DNA from 3 places in the uncultured Phascolarctobacterium sp. genome. Region 3 is predicted to be linked to each of the others. Evidence: riboswitches for the same ligand, from Rfam matches in the RefSeq annotation. Region 3 holds a riboswitch; each other region holds the start of a gene.
What was found. A riboswitch is a leader RNA that binds a small molecule or an ion and turns the genes downstream of it on or off. The one in region 3 is predicted to bind cobalamin.
Positions count from the first base shown of each region.

Region 1 (2,271 bases), on a different contig from region 3:
TGGTCATCCTGCCATTTTACGATAACATCTGTATTTTTATAATCATTAGCCTTACGCCAGCGTTCAGGGCTTTCATATGTTTTAACTACATCCTTATATGCCACAACTCGCTCAAATTTATTAGCAACACTTGTCTGAAAATCATCATTCCACGTACTCTTATACTCATCAGGACAATATTCATACAGGTCGTCTCTAATATGATTAAGTTTGTCTCTCATTTCAGATAGGTCACTATTCAAGATATCCATGCACTGATCCATAGAAAGATAATTTTTTATTGCCCCACCTGATCCTCCATCTGTATATTCCTCAATAACTTTATTGACATATAATATACCCATTCTTCCGCCAATAGTTGCGTTATTAGGATCACCATATATTGCTGTATTTAATCTTTTCAATTCCTGTTGATATCTTGCATCATTAGCAAAATTTTTATATTTAAAATCGCCGTCACTTTGGTCACGGTTGATACCGACCATCAAAGCGCCGCCACCCAATGGAGCATCGATTTGTAAATTACCCTTGTAGCCGCCAAAGGAGCTTTTGCCGAAGCTGGCCTGCACGTTAGCTTTAGTAGGCCGTTTGGTAACGATATTGATAACGCCGCCCATAAAGGTACCGCCAAAGCGCGCCGGTATGTAACCGCGGTAGACCTCGATCCGTTCTACATTATGTACAGGAATAGTAGAAATATCTGCCGCCGCGTCGCCGCCCAGATTAAACAGCACGCCGTCGACAAAAACACCGACCTGCGCCGCAGTAGAACCACGTACGCTGACTGTTGTATACTGACCTTTACCGTTTACCTCGCGTACATGTACGCCGGGAACCATTTTTAAAAAGTCCGGCAGGTCTTTCTGCTCGCCTTTGTAGTCATCGGGGCGAATAACCGTTACCGTACCAGGTGATAGCTTAGCTTCCCAATCAGGCCGCTTCGCCTCAACAGTTACGCCCTCCAGATCAAAAGACATACCATCGTTTTCAGTTTCATCTGCCGCAGCTTGGACATCCTGCGTCACTGCTGGTTCCACTGCGTTTTCAGTTGCTTCTGCCGCCCACAGAGGTCTCACGTCCCCCCCTAATGTGCAAACGCCCATAGCAGTTAAAATACCAGCCGTTATGGCTGCTTGCCGCAGTCCTCTTCTTTCTTTCCTCATACAAATCCATCCTCCCACTCTTTGTTAAAAAATAACGCTGCATTTTCAACCAGTCCCTACGGTGAAAGTGCAGCGTTTGTTTTTACCAAACAGCCTGCTCCGCTTTTCTGGTCGAAAATACTAAAATTTCCGCGCTGCTGGTTTCAGCGCATAATCATAGCGTCCGCAGAAATATTTGTCTGGCAAAACGCCAAACTTAAATATCTCTGCAAAATTTTCTCCCAGTCTGTCTACGCAGGCTGTTCAAAAGATAGAACCAGTCAGCACTCTGACTCAAGATCATTACTCCAGCATCCCTTAGTGAAAGGACTGCAATGCTGAAGCTCCCTAATACAGTTGCGTGACAGCGCCGGATTCACACCGGACTTCCCTGTTAAACATTATTGACAGACCAACAATGTACCTGATTCCAACAATATATAATTTTTACTACAAAATAAAAAAGCAGTTTTATCGTAGAACGATAAAACTGTCTGATAGTATCTTAAACAAGATACCAAACCAGCTTTACCATCTCTCGTAGTACAAACTGTAAATTCTCAACCATTTTACCGACGGGATCGACATTCAGGCAATTATTGCTTTAGCGCTGACGTTATGATTAAGAATTACTGCTATTTATTTTGTTGAGTCAATTATAACACATGTCCCCCCCTAATCAAGTTTTGTTTGTCTGCTGCAAACGAAGTCTTCTGAAAGATGTTCAACTACTTGTCATCAGGCCTTGCGGCTTATTTATATCCTTAATTTAAAATTTTATTTTTTTAATTTTTCTATGTATACATGTATACATATTTTTTGCAGATTTTTAAGCAACACCTACAGCTGAAAAATCTGCTACCTATCAGACCTTAACAAGTCACATTGCCGAGAAACTAAAAAACGCTTCCTACATAAGCAGGAAGCGTTTACAAACCTGTTCAGCGCATATTGATGAATTGCAGATCGACACCGAAGTCGCCTGCTTTGAGCATTTGGATTACTGCCTGTAATTCGTCTTTTTTGGCGCCGCTCACGCGCACCTGATCGTCCTGCATCTGGGCAGTTACTTTCAGCTTCATAGCTTTGATAGCAGCCACGATCGCTTTGGCTTTTTCTTTGGGTATGC
Region 1 covers NZ_CATWDQ010000016.1:33,771-36,041, reverse strand. The annotation lists gene Q4G98_RS10325 (TonB-dependent receptor plug domain-containing protein) at 1-977, opposite strand, end outside; cobalamin riboswitch at 1,405-1,585, opposite strand; gene Q4G98_RS10320 (YajQ family cyclic di-GMP-binding protein) at 2,084-2,271, opposite strand, start outside.
Region 1: another riboswitch for cobalamin. It lies ahead of Q4G98_RS10325 (TonB-dependent receptor plug domain-containing protein); the one in region 3 lies ahead of Q4G98_RS07410 (sirohydrochlorin cobaltochelatase).

Region 2 (2,271 bases), on a different contig from region 3:
TCTTTTTGGAGTCATCCATTATTCACCAGCTCCTACATCTGTTGCTAAGCCAAACCTTTGAACACCTGCACCCTTTAATCTATCCAGCAAAGTTATTACCTTACCATAATCCGCGTCTTTATCCGCACGAATAACGATCGAAAACCGGGGATTATTTTTCTGTTCCATTTTTGCCTGCATCGTTAAACTGGCAATATCAGTCTGTTTATCTCCAAGCCAGATACTGCCGTCTTTTTTTACAGAAACCGCAAACGTAGTCTGAGTATCAACTGCTGAATATTCGGCTTTAGGCAGCTTTATAGGAATTGTTTTTAAATCAACCATATACATCGTGCTGAGCATAAAAAACACCAGTAAAAAGAACATTATATCGATCATAGGTATGATCATTAATTCAGGTTGTTTAAGGCTTCTGCTATCACGCAGCTTCATTAGAGTTCACCTCTGCTTTCAGCCTCCAGCAAAGCCGAAAAGCACTGTTCCATATTTGTAATGGAAGTATCCAAACGCTGGGCGAAATAAGAATGCGCACATAATGCTAAAATAGCCACACATAAACCGGTAGCAGTCGCAATCAAAGCCTCACCAATACCACCGGTAATTGCCATCGGCTGTCCTTCCTGCAAATTGAAAATGCTGAAAGAACCAATCATACCAATAATTGTTCCCAATAATCCAAGCAACGGAGACATTGTAACAATAACACCCAAATAATGCAGTCGATTACGAAGCTTAGCGATCACAAGGCCAGCCTGGGATTCCATATAAGCAGAATGCCTTGCGCAATCTCCAGACATAGCCATAGTTTCCCGAACTATGCGCGCGCACTCACCTGCAGACTCTGACGCAAGCTGTAGAGCTCCTGCTACATCGCCTTGACCAAGTAAAGTACAAAATTCCTGAGTAAATAACGAACCAGAATCAGCAGTTTTATAATATAAATACCGCTCTATAGCTATAGTAACCACTATTATTGAACACAATAACAGTGGCCACATTACCAAACCGCCTTTATGAAAATACTCAATTGCTTCCTTGATTGCTTCCATCAAAATTGCCTCCTAAAATTTTTATATTAATATTAATAATACCAAATTTAATCAAGTTTGCCAATGCTAACCCGGCAAACAAATTCAAATTTAAAGATTTATTCTGATTTTATTTCCAAAAAATAATAACCTTTCCATGCAAGACAGAAAGGTTAGGCCTACTTTGTACTACCTGTTCCTGTCACTCGCTGGATTACAGTAGAAAAATCCAGGCAGTTCTTCTGACTCTGCTTCATCGCTCCCCTCGCCTTCCCAGTTTCCCAGTGGCACTAAGTGAGGTTTGCTCAACATTACAGCGGCGTGACCGTATTGGCTTCTAACCAATTTTTCTATTAAGTATTCACACCTGGATTTCCGCTTATTAAGTTTTGTTACTGATTGGAATTATATCACGTTAGATTAACATTTGCAATAAAAACCACTATATTTCAAAATAAAATACTCTAAAACCATCCTGCTATTCTTCTTTTTTCATTTGCAGCAAATGGCAGGCATAGGCAAAAAATATACTAAAATATACCAGCATGATAACTAGCCAATACCACTCGACCGGCATTTTGTTTGCAGCTGCTCTTAAAGCACTGCTGGCTGGCGTCAATGGTAAAATACTTAAAAATCCCTTCAATACTGCTGGAAACCCGTCCGCTTTAAAAAATGTGCCGCATAAAAAAGACATCGGCACCAAAACATAAGTACTGAAACTGCTCATCTCTTCATGGCTATTAATCGTCATAGCTGCCACTACTGCCAAAGATGCAAAAACAAAACAGTTAAGAATGAGTACCGGAATGAACCAGCCTCCCAAATATAAGTGTACGCCCAATAATTCGGCCATAACAACTATAACTGCTGAAGAAATCAATCCACGCACTGTTCCGGATAAGACTTTGCCAAAAACAAATGCAGCTCCTGAAATCGGAGAAATCAGATATGTTTCCAAAGTATGATGATAAATACGCGACATATTCAGCGGAGCTGCGATCGTATTAAAAGAAACATTCATAGAATTAAGAGCGATCATACCTGGAATAAGAAAGCTCAAATAACTGCCGCCATCTACAGACACATTTCTTCCCAAGCCTATTCCAAAAGCAAAAATATACAAAAAAGGCGTAATCATCCGTGAGCATAAAAATTTAAAAAATATCTTTTTGAATACTACCCAATCGCGCCAGAAAACGGTATAGACGTCATAAAAAAAATTACTGGTCATTTACTCGCC
Region 2 covers NZ_CATWDQ010000001.1:85,402-87,672, reverse strand. The annotation lists gene Q4G98_RS00320 (TonB family protein) at 1-19, opposite strand, end outside; gene Q4G98_RS00315 (biopolymer transporter ExbD) at 19-432, opposite strand; gene Q4G98_RS00310 (MotA/TolQ/ExbB proton channel family protein) at 432-1,049, opposite strand; cobalamin riboswitch at 1,243-1,414, opposite strand; gene Q4G98_RS00305 (ABC transporter permease) at 1,507-2,262, opposite strand; gene Q4G98_RS00300 (ABC transporter ATP-binding protein) at 2,252-2,271, opposite strand, start outside.
Region 2: another riboswitch for cobalamin. It lies ahead of Q4G98_RS00310 (MotA/TolQ/ExbB proton channel family protein); the one in region 3 lies ahead of Q4G98_RS07410 (sirohydrochlorin cobaltochelatase).

Region 3 (2,271 bases):
CTGCAGGTGACCTATGGTTTTGACACCCATTTTTTCGATCAGGGATTTCCAGGAATCTTCTTCGTCACCATACATGTCGTTGTTGGCATGGTCGCCGGCAACGATCATCAGCGGGAACATATGCACGGTTTTGTAGCCGCGTGCTTTGATCTGTTCCAGCACTTCGTCAACATTAGGGGTATCTACTTCTTCAACAGTGCCTACTACTACGGGCAGACCCATTTTATCAAAGGTTTCCTGCAGCATTTTGTAGGTGTTGCCAAAGGACTGGTTGTTGTCACGGGGAGAACCGTGGCCCATCAGCACAACGCCTTCGCCTTTGCCCAGGGTCGGGAATTGGGTAGCAACAGCGGAAGCGGCGATAGCAAAGTCGTTTTTACCGACCATCAGAGGATCGCTGACAACGATGCGGTCAAAGTCGCCTTTGAATTTATCGACAGTAGTCAGGACTTTGTGTTCATATTCTTCACCGTGCAGCAGATGGGTCGGCTGTACGAGGATATCTTTATAGCCGGCTTTTTTCAGTTCTTTTAAGGTCGTAGGCAGGTCATTGACTTTGATGCCTTTATTTTTTTCCAAACGTTCCATAATGATGTAGGAAGTAAAAGCGCGTTTAAAATCACGGTTCGGAAAAGCTTTGGCAACAGCTTCTTCGATACCGCCGATATCTTTGGTACGGGTATCGTCGAAGGTAGAGCCGAAGCTGACTACTACTACGGCTTTGTCGTTCTGCGGTGCTTTAGCAGCAGAAGCTCCCATAGTTCCTAATGCAAAAACCATCATTGAAGCCATAACTAACATTGAAAGCAGTTTTTTCATAAATGATTCCTCTTTCCTCTGATTATTTTCTGAATAGGTAATAAAAAAACCATCCGTAAAAATCAGGATGGTAATAAAAACATGGTCAGGTTAGAACCATGATCTTTCCCCGTCCTTCGCAGGTCACTAAGATCGCGATGCAGGTAGTTCTTCTGGCTTGATTTCATCGCTTGGCCTTCCTTCCCAGAATTTTCCAGTGGTTTTATAGGCTTTGCTCCATCTTACAGCGGCGGGACCGCGCCGGCATTGAACCGGACTTCTCTGTTATTCCTTACGGAACCTGCATTACCGTATTCAGTTTGATACACTAAATTATAACATTTTTAAATAGAGTGTCAAGTAAAATAGCAAAAATGTCATTAATACATTCTTATACAAAAAAATAATACCCTCCTTTAATAAGCAAAGGAGGGCAGGTCGTTATTAAGTTAATTTTTGGCGGCTTTATCCAGATCCTGAACGAAAGCATTGGCAACACGCTGCCACATATTGGTAGTATCACTATCTTCGACCCGGCTGCGTGAATCGCGGAGGCTGAAGATTATTTTTCCGGTTGCAGGATCGAACAGGTGGAAAGCCACATCGACGTAGGCATCATAAACTGTACGTGCCGGGACGTATTCGTAAACAGTTCGCTGGGCATCCCTTTCAATCCAGTTGCCTTTATTGTCTTTTACTTTTTCTTTGTAATATCTGGTACGGGGTTCTTCATGTGCAGGGATGATTCGTTTGTTATAACCAAATTTGTGGGCGATTATTTTCAAATCAGCGGTTACAGCAGGTGCTATTTTGGTAGATATATCCGTGTAAGTTCCGCTTAAAGCATCTTTAGTCAATTGCGAAGCATCTTCTTTGGTGATAGAAAGATTTGATTCGATACTTGTGTCAAAAGTATAATCTTTTTTTATAAAAGCCTTTTGCAAAGCACTGATTATTTTTTCGGTTGCCATATCGTCAACAGTAAAATTGCTGCCGACTGGGTCCACTACACTTACAGAGACCAGATTGATACGGTGAAGTTTATTAAAATCATAATTGGGATTGGCCCATTTCGTTTTGTCGGCATGGGCTGCCAGCGGCAGTGCCAGCATGGCAATGGCTACAGTAAGTAAAACAAATAGTTTTTTCATCATTATCAAACAGCTCCTTTAAAGTTAAGAGTTTTTGATCAGTTTTTTGATGCCCGCAAAGGTTTCCGGGCTGATAACATGCTCGATGCGGCAGGCGTCTTTTTCTGCTATTGTGGCAGGAACGCCCAGATTTTCACATAAGAAACGTGTCAATAAACGGTGTCTTTCCAAAACAGCATTGGCTTTGGCCAGGCCTGTTTCCGTCAGCACGATATTACCGTCGGCTTCCATCAGAATATAGTTTTCACGTTTTAAAATACTCATGGCCCGGCTGACGCTGGCTTTGGTAAAATTCATGTACGTTGCGATATCGATAGAGCGT
Region 3 covers NZ_CATWDQ010000008.1:37,030-39,300, forward strand. The annotation lists gene Q4G98_RS07410 (sirohydrochlorin cobaltochelatase) at 1-819, opposite strand, end outside; cobalamin riboswitch at 944-1,118, opposite strand; gene Q4G98_RS07415 (hypothetical protein) at 1,248-1,952, opposite strand; gene Q4G98_RS07420 (metal-dependent transcriptional regulator) at 1,974-2,271, opposite strand, start outside.